Kaistia algarum: one gene and its partner. The protein of the gene in region 1 interacts with the protein of each later gene in a pairwise test. Links are inferred from orthologs where the notes say so. Each region holds a gene or a part of one and is shown in the gene's direction. Other genes may lie near its edges.

What was found.
Region 2: the proteins of phnG (region 1) and OSH05_RS20980 interact in binary tests that used the Escherichia coli proteins (3 or more experiments, as listed by UniProt). The link is inferred for Kaistia algarum from one-to-one orthologs.

Annotation. Positions count from the first base shown.
Region 1 is NZ_JAPKNJ010000001.1:1,373,399-1,388,739, forward strand. Bases 8,542-11,376 are described here. They hold phnG (phosphonate C-P lyase system protein PhnG), read left to right. Parts: upstream 8,542-9,630; coding sequence 9,631-10,122; downstream 10,123-11,376. Other genes in these bases: phnE (phosphonate ABC transporter, permease protein PhnE), read left to right, coding at 8,542-8,775; phnF (phosphonate metabolism transcriptional regulator PhnF), read right to left, coding at 8,782-9,558; phnH (phosphonate C-P lyase system protein PhnH), read left to right, coding at 10,122-10,721; OSH05_RS06675 (carbon-phosphorus lyase complex subunit PhnI), read left to right, coding at 10,723-11,376. In the rest of the region: OSH05_RS06615 (WecB/TagA/CpsF family glycosyltransferase), read left to right, coding at 1-420; OSH05_RS06620 (glycosyltransferase), read left to right, coding at 434-1,666; OSH05_RS06625 (glycosyltransferase), read right to left, coding at 1,658-2,734; OSH05_RS06630 (glucosamine inositolphosphorylceramide transferase family protein), read left to right, coding at 2,831-4,291; OSH05_RS06635 (DapH/DapD/GlmU-related protein), read right to left, coding at 4,298-4,909; phnC (phosphonate ABC transporter ATP-binding protein), read left to right, coding at 5,102-5,911; phnD (phosphonate ABC transporter substrate-binding protein), read left to right, coding at 5,972-6,901; phosphonate ABC transporter, permease protein PhnE, read left to right, coding at 7,010-7,894; more of phnE, read left to right, coding at 7,891-8,541; more of OSH05_RS06675, read left to right, coding at 11,377-11,829; OSH05_RS06680 (alpha-D-ribose 1-methylphosphonate 5-phosphate C-P-lyase PhnJ), read left to right, coding at 11,826-12,788; OSH05_RS06685 (GNAT family N-acetyltransferase), read left to right, coding at 12,785-13,309; phosphonate C-P lyase system protein PhnK, read left to right, coding at 13,306-14,088; phosphonate C-P lyase system protein PhnL, read left to right, coding at 14,091-14,798; OSH05_RS06700 (alpha-D-ribose 1-methylphosphonate 5-triphosphate diphosphatase), read left to right, coding at 15,020-15,341. UniProt on the Escherichia coli protein: Together with PhnH, PhnI and PhnL is required for the transfer of the ribose triphosphate moiety from ATP to methyl phosphonate.
Region 2 is NZ_JAPKNJ010000003.1:577,149-592,652, forward strand. The notes cover bases 73-3,070. They hold OSH05_RS20980 (sugar ABC transporter ATP-binding protein), read left to right. Parts: upstream 73-799; coding sequence 800-2,341; downstream 2,342-3,070. Other genes in these bases: OSH05_RS20975 (substrate-binding domain-containing protein), read left to right, coding at 73-716; OSH05_RS20985 (ABC transporter permease), read left to right, coding at 2,388-3,070. Outside these bases: more of OSH05_RS20975, read left to right, coding at 1-72; more of OSH05_RS20985, read left to right, coding at 3,071-3,410; OSH05_RS20990 (sterol desaturase family protein), read right to left, coding at 3,438-4,004; OSH05_RS20995 (trypsin-like serine peptidase), read left to right, coding at 4,191-5,093; OSH05_RS21000 (zinc-binding metallopeptidase family protein), read right to left, coding at 5,094-6,179; OSH05_RS21005 (sensor histidine kinase), read right to left, coding at 6,254-7,324; OSH05_RS21010 (response regulator), read right to left, coding at 7,324-7,767; OSH05_RS21015 (sensor histidine kinase), read right to left, coding at 7,833-9,284; OSH05_RS21020 (DUF3309 family protein), read right to left, coding at 9,334-9,486; OSH05_RS21025 (MFS transporter), read right to left, coding at 9,580-10,821; OSH05_RS21030 (apolipoprotein A-IV repeat region-like domain-containing protein), read right to left, coding at 11,045-15,504. UniProt on the Escherichia coli protein: Part of the ABC transporter complex RbsABC involved in ribose import. Responsible for energy coupling to the transport system.

The DNA of each region.
Region 1 (15,341 bases):
ATCATCGCCGGATCGGAATCACCGCCCCTGGGCTTCGATCCGACCGGGACTGCCGCGCGGGAAGCAGCGGAGCGAATCTCAGCCTCCGGCGCGCAGATCTGCTTTCTGGCGCTCGGTGCGCCGAAGCAGGAACTCTTCGCCAACATGGCCGTCTGCCGTTCGCCCAATGTTATGTTCGTCTGCGTCGGCGCGGCACTGGATTTCATCGCCGGTGCCAACCGGCGCGCGCCCTCGCTCTGGCAGAGGGCCGGCTTCGAATGGGCGTGGCGGGTGTTGCAGGAGCCTCGCCGGCTGACGGCACGCTACACGCGCTCGCTGCTCTATTATTTCCGCTATCGCTTGCGCGGCGGCGACGACCGCATGCTTCGCGTCGAGCGCCGACGCAAGCAAGACGCCCCCTCGCCGATCCGCCACCTCTGAGACAGGCTCCGGCATGACCCATCGCCTGACGCTCCTGCACCCGATCGATCCGCGCGGCTCCAAGGTCGGCGGAATCGAGACGCATGTGAGGCTCATGTATGAGCGCCACCCGGCCGATTTTTCGGTGCTTCTGGTCGGGATCGATGAGCGCGGCGATCTCGAACTCGGCAAGCCGATTCGCCTTGCCGTGGGCGAGCGGACGATCGATTTCCTGCCCGTCGCCCATGTTCCAGACGCCGAGATCCACAGCGCCGCCAAGAGGCTGACCCAGTCGGTGACCCTGCGCTTCGCGCTCGGCGCGCTTCGCCATATCCGTGCCATCCGCCGCCTCGGCGAGGGTCCCAATGCCACGACCGAATTGCAGCGCTTCGAACTCGGCCTGCTCGGCCGGCTGATCGGGCGGCCGGTGGTGCAGATCGTTCATGGCGAGGGCAGCCGCAAAGACCGGATGGATTCGCTGATCCGCCGCTTCTGGTATGTAAACCTCCTGAACGAGCGCATCGCGCTGTCGCTCGCCAGCCGGATCGTCTGCGTCAACGGCAATATCATCGAGCGCTTCCGCCGGATTGCGCCGCATTTCGTCCGCAAATCGGAGCTGTTGACCGTCTCGGTCGACATGGACCGTTTCGAGGCCGCGCCGTTTCCGCCCACGGACATCTTCCGCATTGCCTTCGCCGGTCGGCTCGACGCCTTTAAGGATCCGCCGCTGATGTTCGAGACCATGCGGCGCCTCCATGCGGCCTTGGGCGGGCGCTTCGTTTTCGATTATGTCGGCACCAGCGATCCGCATCGCTATGCGGAATTTGCCGCCATCAAGCCGTTCACGGTTCGTCACGGCTTCCAGGACGCGGCCGGCGTCGCGGCCATCCTGCGCGGCGCTCATGCGGGCATATTGACGTCGTTCTTCGAAGGCATGCCCTGCTACCTGCTCGAGACGCTTTCCAGCGGCCGTCCCATGGGCGCCATCCGCCTGCCGCAGTTCGATCCACTTGTCGTGGATGGCGAAAGCGGTTTCCTGATCGAGCGTGGCGAGGCGGGCGACGATACGGCGAGCCGCCTCACCGAGCATTTCCTGGCACTGTTTCGAGCCATCGCGGCGGGACAGCTCGACCCCGCCATGATCCGCCGGAAGGCCGTTCCCTATTCGACCGCCGTGCAGATGCCGCGCCTGTTCGAGCGGCATCGCAGCCTCGCGGCCGGCGACCGCGGCGACGGCAAGCTCGCTGGCAACGGACGGCTAGCCTGAGGCCCTTTCAGTGGCGATCTCGTCCAGCAGCTCCAACCACGCCTTGAACCCCGCCTCGACCGAAAACGTCTTGGCCCTTTCTATGCGCGGAGCAGGATCTCCCGGATCGCCGAGCGCCGCGTCGATCGCGGCTGCCATGGCATCCACATCTCCCACTGGCACGATGCGGCCATAACGGCCGGCGTCCAGGATCTCCCGCGGCCCATCGCAGTCCGTCGCCACCAGCGGCAGACCAGCGGACAGGGCCTCCGCGGCGACCAGTCCGAAGGCCTCCGAGCGGGAAGGGATGACGCAGAGCCGGGCGACCGCGTAGAGCGAGGCGGGTACGACGAAGCCGACGAGGCGGACGCGATCCGAAAGCCCCCGCGCCTTGATCCGGGCCTGAAGCGCATCCCGGTCCACGCCCTTGCCGGCGATGCTGAGCGTCGCGCCCTCGGTCTTCACCTTGGCGAAGGCGTCGATCAGGACATCGAAGCCCTTGTCGGGGGAGAGGCGGCCGAGAGCGACCACATGCGGCGGACGGGCGTCAAGCGCGGCGCGGCTCGCCACCGGCGTTTGCGAGGGAACGGGATTGTAGATGCGCTCGGTCTTGGCCGGATCGGCATGCCAATCCTTGATCATGGTCCGCTTCAGCCCGTCGGAGACGCAGACAATCCGGCTCGCCGAGCGGCTCAGAAGCGGCAGGCCGTAGAGCGCGGCGGCCGAGAGCTTGCCGGTCTTGTGCTCCAGCAGACCGTGCACGGAGAAGACCAGCGGCGTAGCGGTTCGCGCCAGCCTGTTGGCGGCGGCGAGCTTCAGCGCATTGGCAGCGATGGCAGAGAGCGCCGCGTCCGGCTGGATCTCTCGTAGAAGCCTGGCAACGCCGCGCACGCCCTCGACTGCGCCGGTGCCGACGATCTCGACACGCAGTCTCTCGCTAGGTGGCACGGCCGGTTCGCCGCGCTCGTCGAGGGCGAGCACGACCTCGTCACCGCGCTCGGCGAAGAGCGAGGCGAGCAGGGCCCAGACCGGCTCCGCGCCGCCGCCGGAGAAGGAGCGCGTGTAGAAGAGATACTTACGTTTTGCCAATAGGCTCGATCCCCGATGGCGGCGGACACGCCGTCGTACGGGCCATCCTGACGCCAAGCCGTAAAGCCGGCGCTAACCGAACGGAAATCTGACGCCATGCTGATCGAGGTGAGGCTCGACCCGGACGCGCTTCGCCTCTGGCAGCACCATCTGATCGCCGAACTGGCGGTGCTGCCCGGCGTGGCGATCTGCCTAACCTTGTCGCCGGGCCGCATCTCCTGGCCGCGCGGCATGGAAACGCTTCTGGCGCTCGAAGATCGGATCGGGGGGCGTCCGGCGGACCGCGCGAGCGAGAGGGTCACGTTCGACACGATGCGCCCGCTGGCCCGCGGATCCGGAACGGCGGATCTCGTAGTCGATCTGGCCGGCGGCTCCGCCAAGGCTGGAGATCCTCCCGTCCTCGAACTTCTCTGCGACGCCCTGCCCTTCGAGACGGGTGCGATCGCGGCGGTTCTTTCCGGCCGCCACGCCCTGTTCGAGACGCAACTCGTCGAGGATGGCTCCGCGACCGTCCTGTCGCGCTGGCGACCGGCGACCGAAACGCCGAACCGCGCTGGTTCGGCGCTGGACATGCTGTTCGGGCGCGCGGCCGACATGCTTGTCCAGGAGGTGACTCGCCTTCGGAAGGGCCGCCCTCCGGCTTTGCCACCCTCCCCGGCGCCGTCCGTCCGTCGCGGTTCGCCGGCAGCGTTCTTCATCCGCTCGCTCGAAGGCCGCATCCGCGCAAAGCTCGCCCGCCAGCTTGGGCAAGCGCCGGACTGGCATGTCGCCCTGCGACGGCGTGTCGGAGGCGACGGCCTGCCAGACCTTGGACCGAACGGCTTCCAACGCTTGTCCGATGACGGACAGCGCTTCTATGCCGACCCCTTCCTGTTCGAGGCCAGCGGCGAGACGTTCCTGTTCGTCGAAGAGTTCCCCTATACGACGCAGAAGGGCATCCTTTCCGTCGCGAAGGTCGCGGCCGATGGCAGCATGTCGAAGCCGCAGCCGGTCCTCGAAGGCCCCGACCATCTCTCCTATCCCTTCGTTTTCGCGGCCGAGGGTGCGATCTGGATGATCCCCGAAACCTCGGGAAGGCGCACGGTCGAACTCTACCGCGCCGATCGATTCCCGGATCGCTGGACGCTGCATCAGGTGCTGATCGACAACGCCGATCTGGCCGACGCGACGCTGCTTCGGAAGGATGGCAAATGGTGGCTTTTCGCGGCCTCCAGGGCGCGCTGGACCTCAAGCTGGGACGCGCTGTCGCTGTACCGGGCCGAACACCTCACCGGACCGTGGCACCCGCATCCGGGCAATCCGATCCAGGTGGATCTCGCCTCGTCGCGGCCGGGCGGGCGCATCCTGGACATCGGCGGCCGGCTCATCCGCCCGGCGCAGGATTGCGCCGGTGGCTATGGCGCGCGGCTTGCCTTTGCCGAGATCAACCAGTTGGATGAGGACGGCTTTCAGCAGCGAATCGTCGAGGTCGCGCGGCCCTGGCGCTCCAATAGCGGCCTGCACAGCTATGATCGGACGCGTGCCTTCGAAGTCATCGATCTGTTTGGACCGCGCTGAGCGACCTTAGCTCTCATATTTCTCGAGGAAGGCTTCGATCGGCAGCGCGCGGAAATCCGGCAGAGCGGTCCGGAGCCGCTCATGCTCCCAATCCCACCATGCGAGCGCCTGCAGCCGGTCGGCAACGGAAACGGGAAAGCGGCGCTTCACCGTCTTCGCCGCGACGCCAACGGCGATCTCATAGGGTCCGACATCCTTCGACACTACGGCACCGGCGCCGATGATCGCGCCATCGCCGATCGAGACGCCGGCCAAAACGACGACCCCATGGCCGATCCAGACGTCATGGCCGATCGTTACACGGCTTGAGCGACGCCAGTCGAAGAACGCCGGCTCGTCGGGTTCGCCGTCGAAATAATACGAGGCGCGATAGGTAAAATGCGATTGGGTAGCCCGCCAGTGCGGATGGTTGCCGGGGTTGAGGCGCACCTGCGCGGCGATCGACGCGAACTTGCCGATCGCGCTGTAGATCACGTCGCCATCCTCGGAGATGTAGGAATAGTCGCCCATTGTGGTCTCGGCGATCTTGGTGCGCGCCCCGATCTCGGTATAGCGCCCGAGATGACAGTCGCGGAGGCTCGCCGTCGGATGGACAGTCGGGCTCGGGCCGAGGCGCATGACGAAGTCTCCGCAGGCTTGGATGGCGTGCGGACAAGGTGGAGAAATTCCATGACGCGTCCATGACAAAGCCGGCGAACCAACAAAGTCAAAAGATGCCGACGGCTTATGGCTTCGTCCACAGGCAAAGAACTCTGTCACAATAGATTTGCATCCACTGAGCAGTATCTCCAAAAATCAGGAGGTCCTTGCATGCTCGTCCTTGACGGGGTGGATCGCTATTACAACAACAAGGCGGCTGTGTCCGGCGTCAGCCTCACAATTCCGACCGGCAGCTTTGTCGGCGTGATCGGCCGTTCCGGCGCGGGCAAATCGACATTGCTGCGCATGATCAACCGTCTGGTCGACCCGACCGCCGGGAACATCCGCTTCGACGACATCGACGTGACTCGGCTGAAGGGCCAGGCGCTGCGCGACTGGCGCGCCCGCTGCGCGATGATCTTCCAGCAATTCAATCTGGTCGGCCGTCTGGACGTTCTGACGAATGTACTGATGGGCCGCCTCAACAAGGTTTCTACACCGCGCTCGCTGATGCGGATGTGGACCGACGAGGACCGGGCCATCGCGCTTTCCGCGCTGGAACAATTCGACATCGCCGGCCTGGCGGCCCAGCGTGCCGACAGCCTTTCCGGCGGCCAGCAGCAGCGCGTCGCCATTGCCCGCGCCCTGGTTCAGGAACCGGACGCGATCCTCGCCGACGAGCCGATCGCCTCGCTCGATCCGCGCAATACCAAGGTGGTGATGGATGCGCTGCTCAGGATCAACAAGCATTACGGCATCACCGTCCTCTGCAATCTCCATTCGCTGGAGCTCGCGCGCGGCTATTGCGACAGGCTGATCGGCATGTCGGCCGGCCGGCTCGTTTTCGACGGCGCACCCGAAGCGCTCACCGACGACGTAGCGCGCGAGCTCTACGGACTTGAGGCCGGCGAGGTGCTCGACCACGCGCCCGCACCACACCCCCGAGAACTACCCGGCGAAGCTATCGCCGTGGCCATCTGATGCCCTGAAGGGCATGCCAATCGGCGCCGTAGCGGCGCCGTCAACGCCTGGAGAGACCCGATGTTCAACCGTCGTACCCTGATCGGTGCCGCCTTCGCCACGCTGGCGATCGCCGGCGTCGCCCATGCCGAAGACTGGAAGGCGCAGTATCCCGAGCTCACGATCGCCGTGATTCCGGCCGAGAACGCCTCGACGACGACCGATCGCTACCAGCCGCTCGCCGACTATCTCGGCAAGCAGCTCGGCGTTCCGGTCAAGCTCGCCGTCGCGACCGACTATGCGGCCGTGATCGAGGCGCAGCGCGCCGGCAATGCCCAGATCGCCTTCTACGGCCCGGCTTCCTATGCCCGCGCCGTGCTGACGGGTGTCGCCACCGAGCCGGTCGCCGTCTCGCGTCACTCCAATGGCCTCACCGGCTACTATTCGGTGATCTACACGCTGGCCAACGGCCCCAACAAGTCGATCGACGATCTGAAGGGCAAGAAGCTCGCCCTCGTCGACCCGAACTCGACCTCGGGCAACAATGCGCCTCGTTTCTTCCTGCATCGCGATGGCAAGGACGTCGACACGTTCTTCTCCGAGGCCATCTTCGCCGGCAGCCATGACAACGCCGTCCTCGCGCTCGCGCAGGGCACCGTCGACGCCGCGGCCAATTCCTGGAACTCGGAAGACGATTCCAACCTGACCCGCATGATCACCAAGGGCGTCCTCAAGGATGCCGATGGCAAGCCGATGACCAAGGAAGACTTCCGCATCGTCTTCAAGTCGGACTTCCTCCCCGAAGGCCCGTACTCGGTACTCGCCTCGCTCCCGGCCGATCTGAAGAAGCAGATCACCGAGGCCTTCCTCGCCATGCCGAAGAACGACCCGAAGGCCTTCGCCGGCCTCTCGGACGGCAAGGACATCGAGTTCGCGCCGATCACGGCGAAGGACTACGAGCCCGTCGTCGAGATGGTGAAGTTCAACGACGATCAGCGCAAGAAGAGCTGATCGAGGCTCTGTCGATCAGGGCGGCCGGAGCGATCCGGCCGCCCTTCTCGTATCCGGATCGCGGCGATCGGTGCCGCGATGGCGGGCCTAACACAGACGGAGTTCTCCTTGGCCACGGCGATCGCGAAACTTCCCGAGCACCAGGCTGCCCAACTGGCCGCGGCCTATGACAAGGCGGTTTCGGCCCGGCGCATGAAGGGGCTGATCGTCGCTGGCATCGTCCTGCTGCTGATCGCGATCAGTGCGCAGCTGGCCCATGTGCGTCCGTTGACGCTTTTCGCCAATCTCGGGAATTTCGGCAGCTTCATCGGCAAGACCGTCCCCGTCCTCACGCTCGGCAATTTCCCCGCCGACATGCGCGAATGGTACTGGAACTTCCCGAAATGGCTCGGCCTGCTCGGCCAGACCATATTGATCGCCTATCTCGGCACCTTCATGGGCGCGATCGTCGCCTTCTGTCTCTGCTTTTTTGCTTCGGCCAATCTGGCGCGGAGCCGCTGGACGCGCATCGTCGCGCGCCGGTTCCTCGAATTCTGCCGCACGGTTCCCGACATCGTCTTCGCGCTGATCTTCGTCATCGCCTTCGGGCTCGGACCGATGGCCGGCGTCTTCGCGCTCGCCATCCACACAACCGGCGCGCTCGGCAAGCTCTTCGCCGAAGTTGTCGAGAACATCGACATGAAGCCGGTCGAAGGTCTCTCCGCCGCTGGTGCCTCGTGGATCCAGACCGTGCGCTATGCCGTGCTGCCGCAGGTTCTGCCCGGCTTCGCCTCCTATTCGCTGCTGCGCTTCGAGATCAATGTGCGCGGCGCCGGCGTCATGGGCTTCGTCGGCGCGGGAGGCATCGGCCAGGAATTCCTCGTCGCGATCCGCAATTTCTATTATTCGGATGTGAGCGCGATCCTCCTGATGATCATCGCCACCGTCATCCTGATCGACATCGGCACCGAGCAGCTGCGCCATCGCCTGATTGGCATGGAGGGCGGGAAATGAGCCTTGGAGCCGTCCCCTCGGCCGGCCGAGGCCTGCGCGAAGCTGCCTTGGCCGATATCGCCGGTCTCAAAACCCGGCACGGCGCCTATTTCCGCGTTTCGACCAAGTCGAGGCTGATGGCGATTGGCATTCCCCTGGCCCTGATCGCCCTCGCCTTCCTGTCCATGGTGGTCCTGGGCTTCTCGCTGACGCGGATCCTGAACGGATTGCACCGGCTCGGCCAGTTTGCCGTGCTGATGGTCCCGCCGGAGCCGCAGGGCCGGTTCGTCGCCTTCTCGATCGCGCTCGGCGAAACGCTCGGCATCGCCTTTCTTGGCACGCTGACCGCCGCAGTCCTGGCGTTCCCGGTAGCGTTCCTCGCCGCCAAGAATGTCATTCCGAACCCCTTCGTCCATTTCGCGGCGCGGCGGAGCTTCGACGTCATCCGTTCGGTCGATACGCTGATCTGGGCGCTGATGTGGATCAATGTCGTCGGGCTCGGGCCATTCGCCGGCGTGCTGGCGATCGCCTGCTCGGACTTCGGCTCGTTCGGCAAGCTGTTCTCGGAGGCGATCGAAGCGACCGACGGCAAGGCTTCCGAAGGCATCACCGCCTCCGGCGGCAACAGGCTCCATCAGGTCCGCTTCGGCCTCATTCCCGGCGTGCTGCCGGTGATCGCCAGCCAGGTGCTCTACTATTTCGAATCCAACACGCGGTCGGCGACGATCATCGGCATTGTCGGAGCTGGCGGCGTCGGCGCCTATCTGACAGAGCTGATCCGCGTGCTCGAACTGAAGCAGGTCGCGTTCCTGATCCTGATGATCCTCGTCACCGTCGCCGTGATCGACTTCATCTCGACCCGGCTGCGCATGGCGATCATCGGCAAGGCCAAGATCGTCTGACGCGGCTCAGCTTTCTACCAGGATCTCGGTCCGGTCGGCGGAGAAGAGGGCGCGGGTGAACTGGATCGGGATGCCGTCCATGTCGACATTGGTGCTGTCGACGGTGAGGACGATCCGGCCGGGGGAGAGGTCCAGCCGCGCCGCCTCTTCGGCGCTGGCGGGGCGGGCGGATATCCGGGTCTCGAGCCTGCGGTAGTCCGAAATACCTCGCGATTCCAGCGCCTTGGTAATCGTACCATAGGCCAGGTAAGCGTCGTTCAGCCGTTCGAAGCGCGGCAGCGGAAAATAGCCGCTTCCCGTCGAGATCGGCGTCTCGTCAGCGAAACGGAGCGTATCGAGGCGGATGACCGGGGTCGCGAGTGCAACCCCGAGCGCCGCGGCGACCGCCGGATCGGCGGGCTGAATGATGGATTGGAGCAGCTTGCCCCCGGCCTCGCGCCCGGCGCGCGAGACAATCTCGGAGAAACGCGTACGGCGGCCAATCGGGTAGGGCAGCGGCCGCGCCTCGACGAAGGTTCCCCGACCCTGGGTCGCCCGGATGAGGCCCCGGGCCGCTAGTTCAGCCAGGGCCCGGCGAACCGTATGGCGATTGACGGCGAAGCGCGCGGCGAACTGGGTTTCCGTCGGCAATTGCGCGCCAGCGGCGAGCGCCCCGGTGCCGATATCGGCGGCGATCTCGTCGGCGATCTGGCGCCAAGCCGAGATTCCGGCACCGCGGGAGATTTCGCCGGCCGGTCCGACCTCGACCGGCAATGTCATCAAATCGTCACTGGACTGTTTCATGCAATCGTCTATACCATTAGACAATTCGAAGGGGAAGCCCTTCGCGATCCAAAGGTCCAACCGAGGCCTGATATGCCGACATCCACCCGTTCTCGTCCATCGCCGAGCCCCGACCTACGGCCCGATCCCATTGTCGCAGCGCGGCAAGCGCTGATGGCGCTGTGTGTCGCGGCGACGAAAATGGAGCTGGAACAAGCCTACGCCAATATCGGTCCGGGTCCGTCGGCCGAGGATTTACGCCGCTCCGAGAGCGGTCTCGTCATGCTGCGCGGGCGGATGGGCGGCGATGGCCGGGCGTTCAATCTTGGCGAGGCGACGGTGACGCGCGCCGCCATTCGTCTTTCCGATGGGCGGACGGGCTTTGCCTATCAGCTCGGACGGGACTCAGAGAAAGCTCGGATTTCCGCCATTCTCGACGCGCTTTGCCAGGGTGTCGAGCGTGAGGCCGTCGAGACGGCTCTTGCCCCGATACGCCGCCGCGTCGAGACGGAGGCGCTGGCCAAGGCGCGCCGCGTCGCTGCGACGAAGGTCGATTTCTTCACCATGGTGCGGGGAGAAGACTGATGTCCGCAGCTATCGCAACCTCGGGCCTTGCCGAGCCCGCTCTGGACGGCCAGGCGAATTTCCGCAGCCTTATGAATGCCCTGGCGCGCCCCGGCACCATCGAGCCCTTGTCGCTGCGTCTTGCCGCGCCGGCGCCGCTGACCGCGGGTCTTGCTGCATTGGCGCTGTCGCTCGCCGATCACGAGGCGCCGCTCTGGCTCGACGCGGCGCTGGCCAGCTCCAATGAGGTCGTCACCTATCTGCGCTTCCACACCGGCGCCCGGATCGTCGCCGATCCGCAGCTTTCCGCCTTCGCGCTCGTCGCCGATTTCGCCGCCATGCCCCCTTTGGCGACATTTTCTCTCGGCAGCGACGACTATCCCGACCGGTCGACCACGATCCTCGCCGCGGTTCAGGATCTGGGGACCGGCGTCCGCCTTGAACTCACGGGACCGGGCATATTGGGCGAGGCGCACGTCGCTGTATCGCCCTGGCGCGATGGCCTGACCGGCGAACTCGCCGATAATCGCTCGCTCTTCCCCTGCGGCGTCGATCTGGTGCTGGTCGCGGCCGATGCCGTCGCCGCCCTGCCCCGCACTACTCACGTCCGGGAGGTCTGACATGTATGTCGCGGTCAAAGGCGGCGAGGCAGCGATCGACAACGCCCATGCGCTCCTCGCCCGGAAGCGGCGCGGGCCGGCGACGATCCCCGAAATCGCGCCTTCGCAGATCGAGGCGCAGCTCACGCTCGCCGTAGACCGCGTCATGGCGGAGAGTTCGCTTTATGACCCGAAGCTGGCGGCGCTGGCGATCAAGCAGGCGCGCGGCGATTTGATCGAGGCGATCTTCCTGACGCGGGCGTTTCGCACCACGCTGCCCCGCTTCGGCTATTCCGAGCCGCTCGATACGGCTGCCATGGAAATCGAGCGCCGTATCTCGGCCACCTTCAAGGATTTGCCCGGCGGGCAGGTGCTGGGCCCGACCTTCGACTATACGCATCGCTTGATCGACTTCCTGCTCGAGGCCGGCGCTGAGCTACCGCCCGAGATCGAGGCCCACACGCAGCCCGAGCCGTCGCCGCGGGTGACCGACCTTCTGGATGGCGAGGGGCTGATCGAGCAGGAGAGCCGCGACGACGATGCCGAAATTGGCGACCTCACGCGCGCCCCGCTCGACTTCCCGGCGGATCGCGATCTTCGCCTGCAGGCGCTGGCGCGCGGCGACGAGGGCTTCCTGCTGGCGCTCGGTTATTCGACCCAGCGCGGCTATGGCCGCACCCATCCCTTCGTCGGCGAAATAAGGTTCGGCGAGGTGATGGCCGAGTTCGTCCCCGAGGAGCTCGGCTTCGCCGTGCCGCTCGGGCCGGTCGCGGTGACCGAGTGCCAGATGGTCAACCAATTCCATGGCTCGGCAGAGCTGCCGCCGCAATTCACCCGCGGCTATGGCCTCGTCTTCGGCCAGAGCGAGCGGAAGGCGATGTCGATGTCGCTCGTTGACCGGGCCCTGCGCACCCGCGAATTCGGCGAAGATGTCGTGGCGCCGGCGCAGGACGAGGAATTCGTGCTGTCGCATTGCGACAATGTCCAGGCGACCGGCTTCGTCGAGCATCTGAAGCTGCCGCATTACGTGGATTTCCAGGCTGAACTCGGCCTCGTTCGGCAGATGCGCGCCGACTACGCGAGCCGGCGGCAGGAAGCTGAGGGCGAGTTGAAGGAGGCGGCGGAATGAGCGCGGCAGCAACCGGATCCACCGGCTACAATTTCGCCTATCTCGACGAACAGACGAAGCGGATGATCCGCCGTGCGATCCTGAAGGCGATTGCCATTCCCGGCTATCAGGTTCCCTTCGCCAGCCGCGAAATGCCGATGCCCTATGGCTGGGGCACGGGGGGCGTGCAGGTGACGGCAGCGATCCTCGGGCCGCAGGACGTGCTGAAGGTGATCGACCAGGGCTCGGACGACACGACCAACGCCGTCTCGATCCGCAAGTTCTTTGCCAAGACAGCCGGCGTCGAGACGACGACGAAGACCGCCGAGGCGACGATCATCCAGACCCGCCACCGCATTCCGGAACACAAGCTCACCAGCGGTCAGGTCCTCGTCTACCAAGTGCCGATCCCCGAGCCGCTGCGCTTCCTGGAGCCGCGCGAGACCGAAACGCGCAAGCTGCATGCGCTCGCCGACTACGGCCTCATGCATGTGAAGCTCTATGAGGACATTTCGCGGCACGGGCATATCGCGACAACCTATGATTATCCGGTCGAAATCGCCGGGCGCTATGTGATGAACCCGTCGCCGATTCCGAAATTCGACAATCCCAAGATGGATTTCTGCGAGGCGCTGCAGCTCTTCGGCGCCGGCCGCGAAAAGCGCATCTATGCGGTCCCGCCGCACACCCGGGTCCGCAGCCTCGATTTCGAGGATCATCCCTTCGCGGTGCAGCGCTTCGACAAGCCCTGCGCGCTCTGCGCGGCAACGGGCGTCTATCTCGACGAGGTCGTGCTCGACGATGAAGGCGGGCGGATGTTCGTCTGCTCGGACAGCGACTATTGCGAGGAACGGCGGGCGCAAGGGCATGTCGGCGAGATGCTGGGGACCAACAGCGGCGATCCCCCTTCCTTCACCCTCTCCCGCGGCGCGGGAGAGGGGGCACCGCCGTCATCCTCCGTCGACGGGAGCGGATCATGATGGATCTCGTGCTCCGCCCTATCACCGAGGCCGATCTCCCCGCCCTGCTCGCGCTCTATGCCCAGCCGAGCTTCAACAAGGGCCACGTGATTTCCCTTGATGCGGCGAAGGCGATCTTCGCCCGCTTCGCCGCCTATCCCGACTACGCCATCTATTTCGCGGAAGCGGACGGGGAGGTGCTCGGCACCTTCGCGCTGATGATCATCGACAATATTGCCCATTGGGGCACGCCGACGGCCATGATCGAGAATGTCGTGGTGCGCGAGGATCGCCAGGGCGGCGGCATCGGCCGCGCCATGATGAACGCCGCCTGCGCCCTGGCCCAGACCAAGGGCGCCTACAAGGTGGCGCTGTCTTCGAACCTCGCCAACGAGCGCGGCCATGCCTTCTATGAAGGCTTGGGCTTTGAGAAGCACGGCTTCAGCTTCCGGCTGGAGCTGGCTCCCTCTTCCTTCTCCCTCTGCCGCGAGGCGGGAGAGGGAAGAACTGCCGTGCCTTTCGTAGAGGAAAGCGCATCATGACCCAGAACGATCTCCCCCTTCTCTCTGCCCGCGATCTGACCAAACATTATGGTCCCAGGATCGGCTGCGCCGAGGTCTCGTTCGATATCTATGAGGGCGAGGTGCTGGCGGTGGTCGGCGAGTCCGGTTCGGGCAAGTCGACGCTCCTCTCGTTGCTCTCGACCGAACTGCCGCCAACTTCCGGCAGTGTCCACTACAGCATGCGCGACGGCGTCAGCCGCAATCTGTTCGACCTGTCGGAGGCCGAGCGGCGCTTCCTGCTGCGGACCGATTGGGGTTTCGTGCGGCAGGATGCGCGCGACGGCCTGCGCATGGGCGTCTCGGCCGGCGGCAATGTCGGCGAGCGGCTGATGGCGGTGGGCGCGCGCCATTATGGCAAGATCCGCGATACGGCGTCGGACTGGCTCGGCCGCGTCGAGATCGATCCGACCCGCATCGACGATCTGCCGAAGAGCTTCTCCGGCGGCATGCGCCAGCGCCTGCAGATCGCCCGCAATCTGGTGACCCATCCGCGCCTCGTCTTCATGGACGAGCCGACTTCCGGCCTCGACGTCTCGGTACAGGCGCGTCTGCTCGATCTCATCCGCGGCCTCGTCACCGAACTCGGTCTCGCGGTGATCATCGTCACGCACGACCTCGCCGTGGCACGGCTGCTCTCCCACCGCATCATGGTGATGCGGCACGGCCACGTCATCGAGACCGGCCTCACCGACCAGGTGCTCGACGATCCGCGCGAGGCCTATACGCAGCTTCTCGTCTCCTCCGTGCTGGCGGCATGATCATGACCGACAACCTCGTCACTCTCGGCGGCGTCTCCAAGGCGTTCACGCTGCATCTGCGGGACGGACTGCGGATCGGCGTCGTCGACAATGTCAGCTTCGCGGCATCGCCCGGCGAGTGCGTCGTGCTCGGCGGGCCGTCCGGAGCCGGCAAATCATCGATCCTGAAGATGATCTACGGCAATTACCGCTGCGACGTCGGTCGCATCTTCGTTCGCGACGGCGAGGAAGCGGTTGACGTGGCCAGCGCCGAGCCGCGGCGCATCCTGAAGCTGCGCGCCTCGGTCATGGGCTATGTCAGCCAGTTCCTGCGCGTCATCCCGCGAGTCTCGACACTCGACATCGTCGCCGGAGCCGCCATGTCGGACGGGATCGGCGAGTGCGAGGCCTGGGCCCGCGCTGAGCGGCTGCTGACGCTGCTGAACGTTCCCGAACGCCTCTGGGCGCTGCCGCCGGCCACCTTTTCCGGCGGCGAGCAGCAGCGCGTCAATATTGCACGCGGCCTTGCCTCCGAACGGCCGATACTGCTGCTCGACGAGCCGACTGCCTCGCTGGACGCGGCCAACCGCGCCGTGGTGGTGCGCCTGATCGAAGAAAAGAAGCGCGCCGGCGCGGCGATTATCGGCATCTTCCACGACGAGGATGTGCGCGACCGCGTCGCCGACCGCATCGTGGATGTGACGCGCTTCGCCACGGAAAAGGCGGCGTAGTGAGCGCGGGAGGGTGACGCTCTCCTTGAGCCTCCCCCGAGGGGAGGCCGAAAACGCCTCGACGTTTTCGGGAGGGGGTCATGGTCTCGCCATGGCTGTGAGATTAGAAGAGCAGACGCGACCCCTCCCCAAAACCGCTTCGCGGTTTTGACCCTCCCTCAAGGGGAGGGTTCAAGGGGAGAGTCCCGTCGGCACACGCTGAACTGGAAAGACCTGATTCGATGATCGACCCGCGCGACTATGTCCTCACCAACGCCACGCTCGTCCTGCCCGACCGAGTCGTCCCGGCGGGATGGGTTGCCGTTTCCGACGGCGTGATCGCCGAGATCGGCGAGGGCAAGGCGCCCGAGAGCGGCATCGATCTGGAGGACGACCATCTGATTCCCGGCCTGGTCGAGTTGCATACCGACCATCTCGAGAGCCATTTCGCGCCGCGCCCGCATGTGCGCTGGCATCCGCTCGCCTCGGTCATGGCTTATGACGCGCAGATCGCGGCGGCCGGCATCACCACCGTGTTCGATTCGCTGCGCGCCGGCTCCGATG
Region 2 (15,504 bases), on another replicon or contig:
CGGCGATCACGCAGGGCGTCAAGGGCATCGTGATCAGCCCGAACGAAGTCGACGCCATGGCGCCGGCGCTGCAGCAGGCCGTCGAGGCCGGCATTCCCGTCGTGACCGTCGATCGCCGCGTCGCGCAGGTCGAGGGTATCCTTGCTCATATCGGCGCCGACAATGTGAAGGGCGGCGAGGCCCAGGGCGAACTCATCCTGAAGCTTTATCCCGATGGCGCGACCATCGTGAACCTGCAGGGCCAGTCGGGCGCCTCGCCGGCGATCGATCGCAACAAGGGCCTGCACAACGTCCTCGACAAGGCCGGCGACAAGTACAAGGTCGTCTTCGAGCAGACTGCCGGTTTCGACCGCGCCAAGGGTCTTTCGGTGACGGAAGCCGCGCTGGCCGGCCTCGCAGAGCCGCCGAAGGTCATCGTCGCAGCCAATGACGACATGGCGCTCGGCGCGATGGAAGCGGTCAAGGGCCGCAACCTCTCGGGCATCGCCATCATCGGCTTCGATGCACTTCCTGAAGCGCTTGCTCAGGTGCGTGATGGTGGTCTCACCGCAACCATCGAGCAGTTCCCGGGCAAGCAGTCGGCCATGGGCGTCGATACGCTCGTCGCCTTCATCAAGGACGGCAAGAAGCCGGAACAGGCGCTGACGCTGCTGACCCCGGTCGCGGTCACCAAGGAAAACCTCAACATCGCCGAGCGTCTCGGCGAAGTGAAGTAATCCATCTTTCGGGAGCCGGCCGCATCGGCGGTCGGTTCCCATCTTCCTTTCCCATCCGATTTGATTGACGAGGCTTGTTTCGCATGGCCGTCGAAGCGCATTCCCTGCTCCAGATGACGGGCATCGCGAAGAGCTTTCCGGGCGTCAAGGCGCTGGACGGCGTCGATCTCGAGGTGAAAGCCGGCGAAATCCACGCGCTGCTCGGTGAGAACGGGGCAGGCAAGTCCACACTTCTCAAGATCCTCGCCGGTGCGCAGGGCCCCGATCGTGGCTCGATCGTGTTTGACGGCAAGGCGGTGAACTTCGCCCATCCGCACGCGGCCCAGCAGGCCGGCATTGTCACGATCTATCAGGAATTCACGCTCGCCCCGGACATGAGCATCGCCGAGAACGTGTTCATCGGCCGCGAGCCCGGACCGGGCCCCTTCGTCAACTGGTCGGAGCTTGCCTCACGGACGCAGGTGATCACCCGCGGCATCGGCCTTGACCGCAATCCGATGACGCTGGTTCGCGATCTTTCCGTCGCGGAACAGCAGATGGTCGAGATCGCCCGCGCTCTATCGATGAATTCCCGGCTCATCGTCATGGACGAGCCGACCTCCGCACTCAGCCTTTCCGAGGTCGACAAGCTCTTTGCGATCGTCCGCAAGCTGAAGGCCGATGGTATCTCGGTCATCTTCGTGACGCACCGCCTCGAAGAGGTGATCGAGATCTGCGATCGCTACACGGTGCTGCGCGACGGGCGCAATGTCGGCGCTGGCCATGTCCGCGACGTGACGGTCGAGGACATCATCCGCCTGATGGTCGGGCGTGAGCTTACGGCGCTCTTTGCTCATCGCGAGGCGACCGAGGCAGGCGAGGTCGCCCTGGCTGTCGAGGGGCTGACCCGCAGCCGCACGGCGCAGGACCCGCATGCAACCGAACTCAAGGACGTGTCGCTCTTCGTGCGTCGCGGTGAAATTCTCGGCATTGCCGGCCTCGTCGGCGCAGGCCGGACGGAGACGGCGCGAGCGATTTTCGGAGCCGACCCGTTCGACAAGGGCCGCGTCCTCATAGACGGGCAGCCGGTCGACATCCGCTCGCCGCGCGACGCGATCCGCCACGGGGTTGGGCTGGTGCCGGAAGACCGCAAGCTGCAGGCGCTGTTTCTATCGCAGGCGATCCGCACCAATATGTCGGTCGCGGCGCTGGATCGCCTCTCTCTCTTCGGCATTTTCGTCGACGAGCGGAAGGAGCGCGGCATGGTCGAGGAATTCCGTAATCTGCTCAACATCCGCATGGCCGGGCCCGACCAGCCGGTGGGAAATCTATCCGGCGGCAATCAGCAGAAGGTTGTGCTCGCGCGCTGGCTGGCGCTCCGGCCGAAGGTGCTGATCGTCGACGAGCCGACGCGCGGCATCGATGTCGGCGCCAAGGTCGAGGTTCACAATCTGCTGTTCGAGATGGCGCGGAACGGCATCGCCGTCATTGCCATCTCGTCTGAATTGCCTGAGGTGCTGGCCGTATCCGACCGCATCGTGACCATGCGCGAAGGTCGGGTGACCGGCGAGGTGATGCGGGCGGATGCGACGCAGGAAAAGCTCATGGCGATGATGACGCTCGGCGTAACGACACGCGCGGCCTGACCGGGCACGCCAACCCATCAAGACAATATCTGGAGGAAGAGACGGCATGAGCGACGCGGGCAAAGCGACGGGACCCAATTCGGGCGGGGTCGATCTCTTCGGCCTGCTCGCGCGATTTGCGCCGCTCCTGTTCCTGGTCGTGCTGATGGCGGTGTTCACGATCCTCGAGCCACGGTTCCTATCGTCGATCAACATTTTCAACGTCATGCGGCAGGTGTCGATCACCGGTCTCCTCGCTATCGGAATGACCTTCGTGATCCTGACAGCGGGTATCGATCTCTCGATCGGCTCGCTGCTGGCTTTCGCCGGCCTCGTTGCCGCCGCGGTGGCCAAGGGCGGCCTGCAGGATCGATTCACGGTCGGGGAGGGCGGTATCGGTTATGGCTGGCCGCTCGCCGCGCTTGCCGCGATCGCGATCGGCCTTGCCGGTGGCTATATCCAGGGCCTCGCCATCACCCGGCTCAAGGTACCGCCCTTCGTCGTAACACTGGGCGGCATGTCGGTGTTTCGCGGCGCGGCGCTTCTATTCGCCGCCGGCGGCCCGATCTCGGGCTTCGATCGCGCCTTTACCTGGTGGGGGCAGGGCAAGATCGGGCCGGTACCGGTACCGGTGATCCTCTTCCTCGTCATCGCGCTGATTGCCCATATCGTGCTGCGCTACACGCGCTACGGCCGCCAGGTTTATGCGGTCGGCGGCAATCCGGAAGCGGCGCGGCTCTCGGGCCTGAACGTCAACCGCGTCATCTGCAGCGTCTATGTCATCATGGGCTTCTTCGCGGGGCTCGGCGCCTTCGTGCTGGCCGCGCGTCTCAATTCGGCCGAGGCCGTGGCCGGCACGGGATATGAACTGACCGTCATCGCTTCCGTGGTCATTGGCGGCACGTCGCTGTTCGGCGGTGTCGGCTCGATCTTTGGCACGGTCGTGGGATCGCTGCTGATCGGCGTCCTGCTGAACGGCCTCGTCTTGATGAATGTGTCGTCCTACATCCAGCAGATCATCATCGGCGTCATCATCGTGCTCGCCGTGGCCTTCGACACCTTCGCCAAGTCCCGCCGCCGCAAGGTCTGAGGCGGAGCTGTCCATCGCGGAGCGCGCCTATTCGCGGCCGCGTTGGCGCGCGCTCCGGACGGCTGTGCCGAACACATAGTCCCAGAACAGCGACGTCACGCCGAAATTGCCATCCTCATGCCGGAAATGATGGAGCGCGTGCTTGTGCTTCAGCCGGTAAAGGTACGTGCCCGGCGTCATCTTCCAGTGATGCAGGATGTGGTGGGCGAAGGTGTAGGCGAGATAGCCGGTGATCATGCCGGCGCTGAAGCCGCTGCCGATATCGAAGCCGAAGAACCACCAGGACGGCAGGACGACGCCGACGAGCAGCAGCGCGAAGCTCATCCATACGGGCGTTCCGATCAGCGCCGTGGGCGACTGATGATGCAGGCCGTGCAGATCGCGGAAATAGACGAGATGGTGCAGGACGAAGCGGTGAACGAGATATTCGACGAGCGTCCACACGAAGATGCCGCTCAGGAAGGCGGCAATCCAGTGAAGCGGGTTCACATATTGGGACGAGACGGCCGGCGCGACGGCCAAGCCTGCGATCACCAACGGATAGACCACGAAGTCGGCATAGTAGCCGAAGGCTTTCAGCTCGAACGTCGACATTTGACCTGCACTCGTCCCCCGACAATCTTGTATCAGATGAGCCGGCTCATATCCGGCAGGCAAGGCAAATCCATGCCGCGCTATACAATTCTCCGCCAAAACGTTTCGCGTTCGGCACTTCCTGCCGTTCGTGGCAGCGACAGGATGCCGGGTGACGTAAGCCCGGCGACGTGGCATCGTCTAGCCATGCGCACAGCCCTCATCCTATCGCTAGTCACCCTCGCCACAGCCGTCGGCGCCGAGCCCGTCATTCCGCAGAAGCCGCGGATCGAATCGACCCGCCACTTGGTTCCTATCAATATCATCAATGGCAAGGATGATCGCGATTCGCTGCTTTTGCTAGGCCCGGCCCTCGGCCTCTCGTCACCCGAGATCGATCGCGTCCGCATGGTCTCAGGCTATGTCGGCTGCTTGTCGCCTTCGCCGTCGGTTGGCTCGGCGGCGCTGTTCCTGAACAATTCCCAGATCCTGACGGCGGCGCATGTCTTCTTCGAGCCGTCAGGGCGCCGGCGCTGGAAGTGCTTCTTCAAGAATCAGGCGAGCGAGCCTCGTATGATCGACCTCCTGGTTGATGACGCCAATGCGCGCTTCGGCTCGAAGCGTCCCAAGCCCGGCTCCAACAATGATTATGCAATTGTTCGTCTGGCTGAGCCGCTCATGGGCGCCGCGCCCTTTCCGGTGGCGCCCGATGCGCCGGTTCGGGCCGGGGACGACCTCATTGTCGTGACGGCGCATCCAGCCGCGATGGAGAAGACCGTCGATCGCTCGATCCCGGTCGTTCAGGGCTGCCAGGTAATGCGGGTCCCGCGCTCCAGCGAGAAGACCTCGTTCTATCGCTCCGACTGCGATGCCACCGGCGCATCGTCGGGCGGCATGAACCTGTCGCGGGTCGGCGGAGAACTGGTCTATCGCGGCATCAACATCACGACCGGGCCGTGGCAGGATCTCAAGTTCAAGGGTGCGCCCTTCAACGAGAAGGGTGGCAGCGTGACGACGGCGCTCGGCACAGACGCGGCGATCCTGGCTGCCGGACGCGATCTGCAGGCGGCGCCGCCGCCCGTCCCGCAGACCGCCAAGGCGTCGCCTTGATCAAGCGGCCTGAAGCTGCACGTCCCGCCCGCGGACGATGCGGTCGATGAAGGCGAGCTTTTCGAGCACACCGGGTCCGGGCTCGAACGGATAGAGATCCGGCTGGCCCATGCTGCGGTTGAGGGAGTTGACCGCGACGGTCAGTGGTTTCCACGCCTCGAGGATCGACTCGATCGGCACGTCGCCATACGGGTTGAAGTCGATCGTGGCAGCGAGTTCCTGCTGGGCCGCCCGCTTCGGCCGGATGCGAAGACCGAAGGCGTAGGCGGTCTCCAGCGTGTCGACGATGTGCAGGAAATGGGCGAAGGTCTCGGCGAAATCCTCCCATGGATGCGCCGAGGCATATTGGCTGACGAAGCGCTCCCGCCAATCCTGCGGATAGTTTCCGGCATAATACTGCTGCAGGGCTGCCTGATAGTCGAAGCTCTCGTCGCCGAACAGGCTCCGGAACTCGTCAAGGTGGCCGCCATCGCGCACGAGGCGGTCCCAATAATAATGGCCGATCTCGTGCCGGAAATGGCCGAGCAGCGTTCGATAAGGCTCGTGCATGGAGCTCCGGGCCCGCTCCCGCTCGACTGAGTCGGCTTCGGCGATGTTGATCGTGATGATGCCGTCCTCATGGCCGGTCATGACGCGCATGTCGTTCATGTCAGCGAGGAACTGGAAGGACAGGCCGCCGATGGAATCGTCAGCCTTGTTGGGAATGGCCAGCCCGAGGCGCAGCAGGCTATACATCAGCCGATGCTTGGCGATCTCGATATGCTGCCAGCGCTCGGCAAAGAGTTGGCTCGAAAGGTCGGGGATGGTGAGGTTCGTGCGACAGGAGAGACAGAGTTCTTCCGCGCTTTCTGACGGCACCAGCCAATTGCAGGCGTTATAGGCCCGGTTGGCGCAGAAACGGAAGGCTGGCTCCGATCCTGGATGCGCGGCATAGAGCGGACGCCCGTCGACATCCTGGCCGACAGCGTCGAGCGAGCGAAGATGCGCCTCATCGGTCACATAGCCGAGCTCACGCTGGCAGCCGGCACATTGCATTTCCTCGAACGACAGCCAATGGCTGCACGCGTGGCATTCGAATAGTCGCATGGGCTCGCTCCGTGACCCGGGCGATCGGGTCCCGGAGCTGCAAGAACGCGCGACTGGCGGATTGGTTCAACGCGTCAGGCGTGATTCTGCGGCTCGTCGCTATCGAAACGGATGGTGACGCGGGTCCCGCGATGCTGGACGTCGTGCTCGATCTCGGCCGCGAGCTTCGTCGCCAGCGCCTGGATGATCCGCCGTCCAAGGCCCGTTCCGACCGCCTTGCCGCTTTCGCCCGGCCCGATGCCGTCATCCTCGACCGTGAGCGCGAAGCGCCGCCCCGCCGACCGGCCGATGACCCGAACGGTGCCGTCTCGATCCGGATAGGCATATTTGAGGGCGTTCAACACCAGCTCGGTCATGATGACGCCGACGGCCACAGCTCGATCGGTGAGGATCTCGGCGGGATCGATCTGAAACGATATCTGTCCGCTTTTGTCTTCTCCGTCGACCGTGCGCGAGAGGTCCTCTATCAACCCGCCGAGATAGAGGTCGAGCGACACAGTGTGCACGTCGTCGGACGTGTAAAGCCGCCGATGCACCTGCGAGACCGCCAGGACGCGGCCAACCGCGGTGGCGAGAACGCTCTTCACCTCCGGATCCGGATTGGCGGACGCCTGCATGTTCAGAAGCGAGGCGACCAGCTGCAAACTGTTGCCGACGCGGTGATTCATCTCGCGGATCAGGACGGCCCGCTCTTCGGCGAGGGCCTGGAAGCGGTCGCGCGCCGCGCGCACCTCGGCTTCGGCCTCACGGCGGCCGCGCTCCAGCTTGCGGGCGTGGAGGGACGAGGCCAGTGCTGCGCGCAGCAGCGGAAAGAACTCGCCATTCAGTTCCTTGATGACATAGTCGTCTGCGCCGGCCTTCAGCGCGGCCACGGCGATCTTGCTCTGCGATTCTCCCGTCACATAGACGATGGAGGGCGGTTCCGGCAGGGCGCGAATCGTCGGAATGAGTTCAAGGCCCGTCTTGCCCGGCATGTGATGGTCGAGCGCGACGATATCGATGCCGCCTTGTTCGATCCGGGCAAGACCGGTGAGCCCGTCGGTCGCTGTCTCGACGACATAGCCATGCCGCGCCAAGTCCTTCTCGGCGAGTCGGCAAAGGCCAGGATCGTCGTCGACATACAGGACGACCGGGGATGATTCCATCAATGGGCCTCGGGGATCTTTATGACGGAGAAGAAGAGGCCTAGCTGACGGATCGCGTGGGCGAAATTGTCGTAGTTCACCGGTTTGACAATATAGACGCTCGCGCCGAGCTCATAGCAGCGTTCGATCTCGCGCTGGTCATCCGTGGTCGTCAACACGACGATCGGCGTCGCCTTGAGATGCGGGTTGAGCTTGACCGCCTTCAATATGTCGATGCCCGTCATGTCAGGAAGATTGAGATCGAGAAGGATGAGGATCGCCTCGCCCTTCCTCACCGTGCCGGACCGGTCCGGTCCGAGCAGAAAGTCGAGGGCGGTGGTGCCATCGGCGAACGCCTTGATCTCGTTGCTCACACCGGCGCGGCGGATGTTCTTCTCGATCAGCCGTGCATGGCCCTCGTCGTCCTCGATCATGACGATCGTCACGGAACTGGCATCAGTCATTGAACATCGCTTTCTTCGCTAAGCCGGCCGGTGCCGACGCTCTTATCTTGCAGTGCATATCCGGATCAAACTTTCCATCGCTTCGGCAGGATCACCGTAAAGGTGCTGCCCTTGCCGGGCTCGCTGTCGAGCTTGATGCTGCCGCCCAATCGCCGCACCAGAGCGCGGACATGGGCAAGACCGATGCCCTCGCCAGGGCGGTCCTGCATGCCTGCCCGTCGGAACAGTTCGAACACGCGGTCGCGGTCCGCGGGGTCGATGCCGCGGCCATTATCCGCGACGCGGATCACGGCGAAACCGATCTTCTCCTCGGCGCTGACGACGATGCGGCCGGGCTCGTCCCGGCGCAGATATTTGACGGCATTGTCGAGAAGGTTCGAGAAGATCTGCTCGATCGCGACGCGGTCGCTCTCGATGCCGGGCAGTGGCTCAATCCGGATTTCGGCCCCAACCTCCTGCGTCTGGTGGCTGAGGGCATCGCGAAGCGTGCCGAGAATTGCATCGAGATCGAGCGGCTGCGGGGAGAAATCGCGACGACCGGCGCGCGATAGATCGAGAATCGCCTTTATGAGTCGATCCATCTTGCCGATGGACGATTTGATGAAGCCGAGCGCTTCCTCAAAGTCCGAAAGCAGCTCGGCTCGCCTCGGATCCGGCTCTGCCTTCTTCGCCTGCTCGTCAATCAGATCCAGCCGGATGGCATCCAACTCGCCGGTGAAGCCCATGATGTTGACGAGCGGCGAGCGTAGGTCATGGCTGACGATATAGGCGAAGCGCTGAAGCTCGTCATTGGCCTCTGTAAGATCGACGGTCCGTTCAGCGACCTTCTCCTCGAGATGCGTATTGACCTCCGCCAGCTCCGTCTGGGCTGCGATGAGACGAGACGTGAACCGCCGCAGGAGAACCAGCGTCGCGCCTGTCAGGACGATCAAGAACACGATGCCTGTCAGCGAGACGCCCAGAAGCAGGAAACTCGTGGTGCGCGAGACCGCGTTGCGCTGGTCGAGCAGCTTGCTCTCGGCATCGCGGAACGTTGTTGCTGCCTCGACAAAGCGATCCATGATGGCTTGCCCGGCCGGGTCACGCACAATGTCGAGCGCGCTCGATGTCTGGCCGGAAATCTGCAGATCGTTGATGCGGCGAAGCTCGGTCCGCTTTTCCTCGACGATCGCTCCGATGCTCTGGGCTCGCGCTACCTGCTCAGGGTTGTCCGTTACCAGTTCCAGGAGATTGCCGAGATACTTCGGGATGGCATCAGCGCTGGATTGGTAGATCTTCAGATAGTCGGTGTCCGAGGTCAGCATGTAACCGCGCTGGCCGCTCTCCGCTCGGCGGATCGCCAGCTGCAGTTGCAACAATGCCGACTGGACCTGCTGCGAATGCGTGGCCCACCGCGAATCCTCATAGGACTGGCGGACAAGCCACACCGTCGCGCCGGAAATGATGACCAGCGCGGTGAAACCGATGGAGAGGATGAGAATCTGAGCAGCGATCCGCTGCGAGGCAGCTCGTTTCAATTTTCACCTTGGTATTGCGGCGAAGATCGGTGAGCCGCCGGGACCATGCTCAAAGTCTGCCCATCAGCAGCAGCACCAGCAGGATGACGACAATGAGCCCGAGGCCACCGCTCGGATAATAGCCCCAGCCAGAGCTATAGGGCCAACTCGGCAAAGCGCCGATCAGCAAGATGACCAGAACGATGAGAAGAATGGTGATCATGCGACGCCTCCCGGTTCTGCCTGTCGGCAAGTGAAGGCTTAATACGCCATAGGGGCAAAGGTTGCGTCCGGGATCGTAGAAAAGCGATTCCCATCAAGGACGCCCGTCGAGATGCCTCGCATGCCGGAGGGCCGGAAACGCCTTGGCCCAGATCGCCGCGATCGCCACTGTACCGATGCCCCCCACCACGACGGCCGCAACGGCGCCGAAGGCGGCGGCCGAGACGCCAGCCCGGAATTCACCAAGTTCGTTCGAGGCACCGATGAACACCATGTTGACCGCGTTGACGCGGCCGCGGACGGCATCGGGCGTCCAGACCTGGATCAGCGTCTCGCGAACATAGACGCTGACCATGTCGCTGCCACCCATGACGATGAGCGCGATGACCGACAGCCAGGGCAGGGTTGAAATGCCGAACAGGATCGTGAAAAGACCAAAGAGGGCGACGAAGCCGAACAGGATCAGGCCGGCATGGTCGCGAACCGGGCGGAAGGCGAGCCAGGTGGCGACGGAAATGGCGCCAATCGCTGGCGCGGCTCGCAGCATGCCGAGGCCCCAGGGGCCGACCTCCAGGATATCGCGCGCATAGATCGGGAGCAGGGCAGTGGCGCCGCCAAGCAGCACGGCGAATAGGTCGAGCGATATCGCGCCGAGGACGATCTTCTCTTTCCAGACATAGCGGAAACCGGCGATCACCGTTTCCCAGTTCGCGCCGCCCGCGAGGATCTTCTGCGGGGGCGTGCGGACCATAAGGAGGGCGATCGTGCCGAGGACGACGAGGCCGACCGCGAGGCCATAGGGAGCCTCCGGCGCCACGCCATAAAGCAGGCCGCCGACGACGGGTCCGACGATGGTGGCGATCTGCCAGGCGCTCGAATTCCAGGCGATCGCGTTGGCGAGGTCTTCGGCCGGCACGAGGTTCGGCGCGAGCGACGCTGAGGCTGGGCCGATAAAGGCGCGGGCGATTCCAAATCCCAGCAGGATCAGGAAGACGATGCGGACATCCGTGCTGCCCGAGAGCGTGAAGAGCAGAAGGCCAACCATGCACACGGCCTCGCCGACCATGCACAGTGACATGATGAGCTTGCGGCTATAGCGATCCGCGACAGCGCCGGTGACGAGAACCAGCGCTAGCGCCGGCACGAACTGCACTAGGCCGATCATGGCAAGGTCGAGCGGATTCTTGGTCAGGTCATAGACCTGCCAGCCGACTGCCACGCTGACGATATTGACGGAGAAATTGGCCGCGAGGCGGGCGAGCCAATAGAGCGCGAAGGCGCGATGCCGGAAGGCACCCCATTTATGGCGGTGCGCGGGTGGCTCTGGGTCGGTCATGGGGCGGTCCGGCACGTTCCGGAGGAGGGTGGGCGACGCGCGAGCAGATTAGGAGACCTCGCAGGACCCCCGGCAGGCTCTATCCATCCCGGGTGATCACCGCAACCACGAAGGGGCCGCAAGACGACGGGCCGGCGATTCTGCGGACCGAGTGATGCTTGGCGACAACAAAAGGGGCGCGGCATAGCCGCGCCCCTTTTTAGGAATTTCCGGTGCTAGCGCCTCAGTCGAAGCGACCGCTCGCATGGGCCAGCATGGTGTAGACCTTACCGGTGTCGGAAACGAGATAGGCGTTGCTGGAGGCCGGATCCTGCCGCGTCGCTTCGGCGAGGAGCCGCTCGAAATCGCCGAGGTAGCGATCGACGGCGGAGTGGAACTCCTGCTCCTGCTGATATTTGCGGCGGATCTCGTCGAAAGTCTGCTGGCCCTGCAGCGTGTAGAGCCGGCGCGTGAAGACATTCTTCTCGCCGCGACGATGACGCTCCCAAAGCTCGGCAGCGGCTCGCGGATCGATCGCCCGGGCAATGTCCGAGGAGAGATTGCCGAGCGATTCGGCCGAGCCATTGGCACGGCCATTGGCAGGCTGGGCTTCCTTCACCGCCGTGCCGGCACCCTCGTCGCGAGAGGCGCGGCGCAGCAGATCCGAAACCCAGCCACGCTGTTCGCCTTCCGGGGATGCGGATGCGGCCTCGACGACCGGTTCGGCAGCGGCCTTGGCAGCGCGCGTTTCGCGCTGCGGGGCGCTGCGAGGCGCTTCGGCAGCCGCGCGAGCGGCTGCGGGCTGCGGGGCCGGCGCTTCGGCCTTCACCGCTTCCTGACGCACGGCCGCGGCAGCATTGCGGGACGGCTTGGCAGCGGACGGGGCGGGCGTCGCCGGCGCGGGTTGCGCAAAGACAGAGGTCGCCGCGGGGGCAGACTGCGGGGCGGCGGGAGCCGGAGCAGGGGCCTTTGGCGCCGGAGCCGCCGCCTGGCGGATCGGAGCGGCCGGCGCCTCGAACATGCGGCTGCGACCGCCATTCGTCGCAGCGCCGGGAATGGTCACGTCAAGCGACTTGCCGTGCTTGGCGATGATCTCCGACAGCTCCGACAGAGCCTTGAGCTGATCGGTCACCACACGGCGCATCGACTCGGCGCTTTCCCGCGTCTCGCTCGGCAGTTCGAGAATGCCGCGCTTCAGCTCGGTCCGCGTCTCCTCGAGATCCTTCTGCATGTCCTTGGCGGCCGTGCGCATGCCTTCGGTCGCGGAGGAGAACTGCTTAGTCGCCTGATCGACGACCGCCGACATCTCCTCGACAAGAGCGCGGTTCGCGGCCCGAACCGCTTCGATGGCGCGCGAGCCGGCAGCTCCCGCGGTCTCGCTGAGGCCTTCCAGATTGGCAACGACGCTCTTGGCGGCGTCGGCGCTCGACTGGGCGAGCGAGCGGGCGACCTCGGAAGCGCGTTCCTCGGCCTCGCGCAGCGACGCGCCGACCGTTTCGGTGAACGACTTCATCCGCGCATCGAGTTCCTGCGAGCGGGTCGAAAGGCTGGCGGCCAGATGCTCCAGAGCAAGGCGGCGCTCGTCGAGGCCGCCTTCCATCTCGACATTGGCCTTGGACAGGTTGCGGGCTGCGTCCTGCAGCGAACGCCCCTGGTCCTCGAACCGACTGGCAACCACGCCGACATTGTCGAGCACTTCCTTCGACACGTCGCGAAGCATCCCGACATGCGAGGCCAGCATCGACGAGGAACTCTGCGTGCTGCCGATCGCCTGTTCGATCGACTGGGCGAACTCGCTGGTGCGCGAAGCGAGGCCCGTCTCGATCTGGTTCAGATTGTCGGTGGTCTTGTCGAGGAGCGAACTCAGCATGTCGTTCGACTGCGCCAGCTGCTCGACAATGCCGGCAACGTCCGTGCGCAGCCGCTCATTGGCGAGGCCGAAGCTCTTCGACACGTTCTCGCCGCTGTCGATGAGCGTGCGCGCCGCCTGGTCCGAACTGGACAGGACCATCGACACCATCTCGCTGCCCTTGGTGGACAGGAGGTCGACGACGGCATCGCCGACGCTCGCGACCCGGCGCGTCAGTTCCTCGCCGCGCAGATCGATCGTCGATACGAGGCGGTTGCCTTCACCATCGAGGAGGCGTGCCAGCTCGGCACTGCGATGACCCAGCACATCGTTCAGGGTCTGGGTGCGCTGCTCAAGCGCCGTGGCAACGGCGAGCGCGCGGCCACTAAGGCTCTGCTCCACCTCGCCGGCAAGACCCGAAAGCCTGCCCGCGACATCGTCGGAGAGCTGGGCAAAGCGGTCGCCGGTCGCATTGGTAACCTGGGCGATCTGGTCCGTCACATTGGCGGTGAGACCGGACAGGCGTCCCGCGACATCCTCCGAAAGCTGAGCGAAACGATCGCCGGTGGCGGTCGTGACCTGCGCCATCTGTTCGGTAACGTTGCCCGACAGGCCGGAGAGCCTGCCCGCGACATCGTCGGAAAGCTGGGCGAAACGATCGCCGGTCACGGTCGTGACCTGTGCCATCTGCTCGGTAACGTTGTGCGACAGGCTGGTGAGCCTGCGCTCGACGCCGTCGGAAAGCTGCGCGAAACGATCGCCGGTCACGGTCGTGACCTGAGTCATCTGGTCCGTGACGTTGCTCGACAGGCCGGCGAGCCTGCGCTCGAGGTCCTCGGAGAGCTGGGCGAAGCGATCGCCCGTCGCCGTCGTGACCTGGGTCATCTGGTCGGTGGCCGTGCTCGCGACGTCCGACAGCCGGGCGGCCGTATCGTTGGAGAGCCGGGCAAACTGGCCGCCGGTCTCCATGGTCACCCGCGTGACCTGCTCGGAGACATCGCCAGACAGGCGGGTCAGCCGCTCGCTGGCATCGTCGGCCGAGCGGGTGAGGCTCGTCGTCGCTTCGGCTGTGGATGCGGCCAGCAGATCGATCGTCGTTGTCGCGACTTGGCCGAGCGCCTGCGAAGCTTCTCCGGCCGAACGCGAGATCGACTGCGACGCTTCATCAGTCGATCGGGTCAGGAACTGGATCGATTCCTCGGTCGCTTCCCGCAGCGAGCCGGTGGTGGTCGCGGAGGCAGAGACCAGGCGCTCGGTCGCTTCTGAAAGCGAATTGACGATCTGCTCGGCGGCCCGCACCGATTCGCGGCCAAGCGTCGAGGTGATATCCCCGAGCCGGGTCGAGAGAATGTTGTCCATCTGTGCCGCGCGGGCATCGAAGCTGTCCGCAGCTTCGATGGCGCGTTCGCCGAGCGTCTCGTTGATGGCGACCGTGCGCTCGGAGAGCATCTCGGAAAGCGCCTGGGTGCGGTCCGCGAGGCGGTCGGTGATGTCGCTGAGGCGCACATCAATGATCGAATTGATCTCGGAATGGCCGGTGGCGAAGGCATCGGCGATCTGGCGCGTGCGCTCGACCAGAGTCTGGCTGATCTGGCGCGAGCGGACATCGAGCGCGTCGTCGATACGCCGCGTATTGCCCTCGAGCAGTTCCGAGGCCGAGTTGAGCTTCTGCTCCATCGTGTCGCCGAAGACGGTGACACGCTCGGAAAGGCTGGTATCGAGCAAATTGGCGCGTTCGGAGAAGCGGGTGATCAGCTCGGGGCCGCGCACTTCGATGATGTCGCGCAGCGCCGAGAAGCGCTCGTCGAGCCCGGTGGCGATCGCCTGGCCGCGGTCGGCGATCAGCTCGCCGAAGCGCGTCGACGTATCGACGATACGATCATGGACGATGATGGCCCGGTTTTCGATCTCATTGGCGACATCGGTGCCCGAAGCGATGATCCGGTCATGCGAGGCATTGGCCTGGCTGAGGATTTCGTCGGCAAGCGACGTGCCCGAGGCGACGATGCGCTGATGGGCGGCATCGGCCCGGCTCTCGATCGTGTTTGCGAGATCCGTGCCTGAGGCAACGATACGCTGATGGGCGGCATCGGCCTGGTTTTCGATCGTGCTGGCCAGATCCGTGCCGGAGGCGATGATGCGCTGGTTGGCGGCATCGGCGCGGCTCGTGATCTCGTCGGCAAGCGAGGTGCCCGCCATGACGATGCGCTCGTGAACCACGCCGGCGCGGTTCTCGATTTCGTTCGCGATCGACGTGCCCGAGCCTACGATCCGCTGGTGGACGGCGTCGGCACGGTTCTCGATCTCGTCGACCAGCGACGAGCCGGAGGCAATGATCCTTCCATGGATCGCCGAGGCGCGCTGTTCGATCTCATTAGCCAGTTCGCTACCGGATGTCGCGATCTGATCGAAGGCGGTGCTGGCCTGTCCGGCGATCTCAGAGGAGAGCGTGTTGCCGGTGGCGAGGATGCGCTGGTGAACCGCGTTGGCCCGTTCCTCGATCTCCCTGGCGAGGGTCGAGCCGGACCGGGTCAACTGCTCATGCGCCGCGTTGGAACGCTCCGCAATCTCATTGACGAGCTCCGAACCCGACGCGACGATCCTCTGGTGGACCGTGGTCGCGCGGCTCTCGATTTCCTCGGCAAGATTATAGCCGGAGGAGACGATCTGTTCGTGCGCCGCGCCCGCATGGCTGGCGATCTCGGCGATCAGGTCGGAACCCGAAGAGAGAATGCGCTGGTGGACCGTGTTGGTGCGGTTCTCGATCTCGTCGGCCAGTGAGGTGCCGGCAGTGATGAGCTGGCTGTGCACGGCGCTCGCCTGGCTGGCAATCTCGCCGACAATGCCCGCGCCCG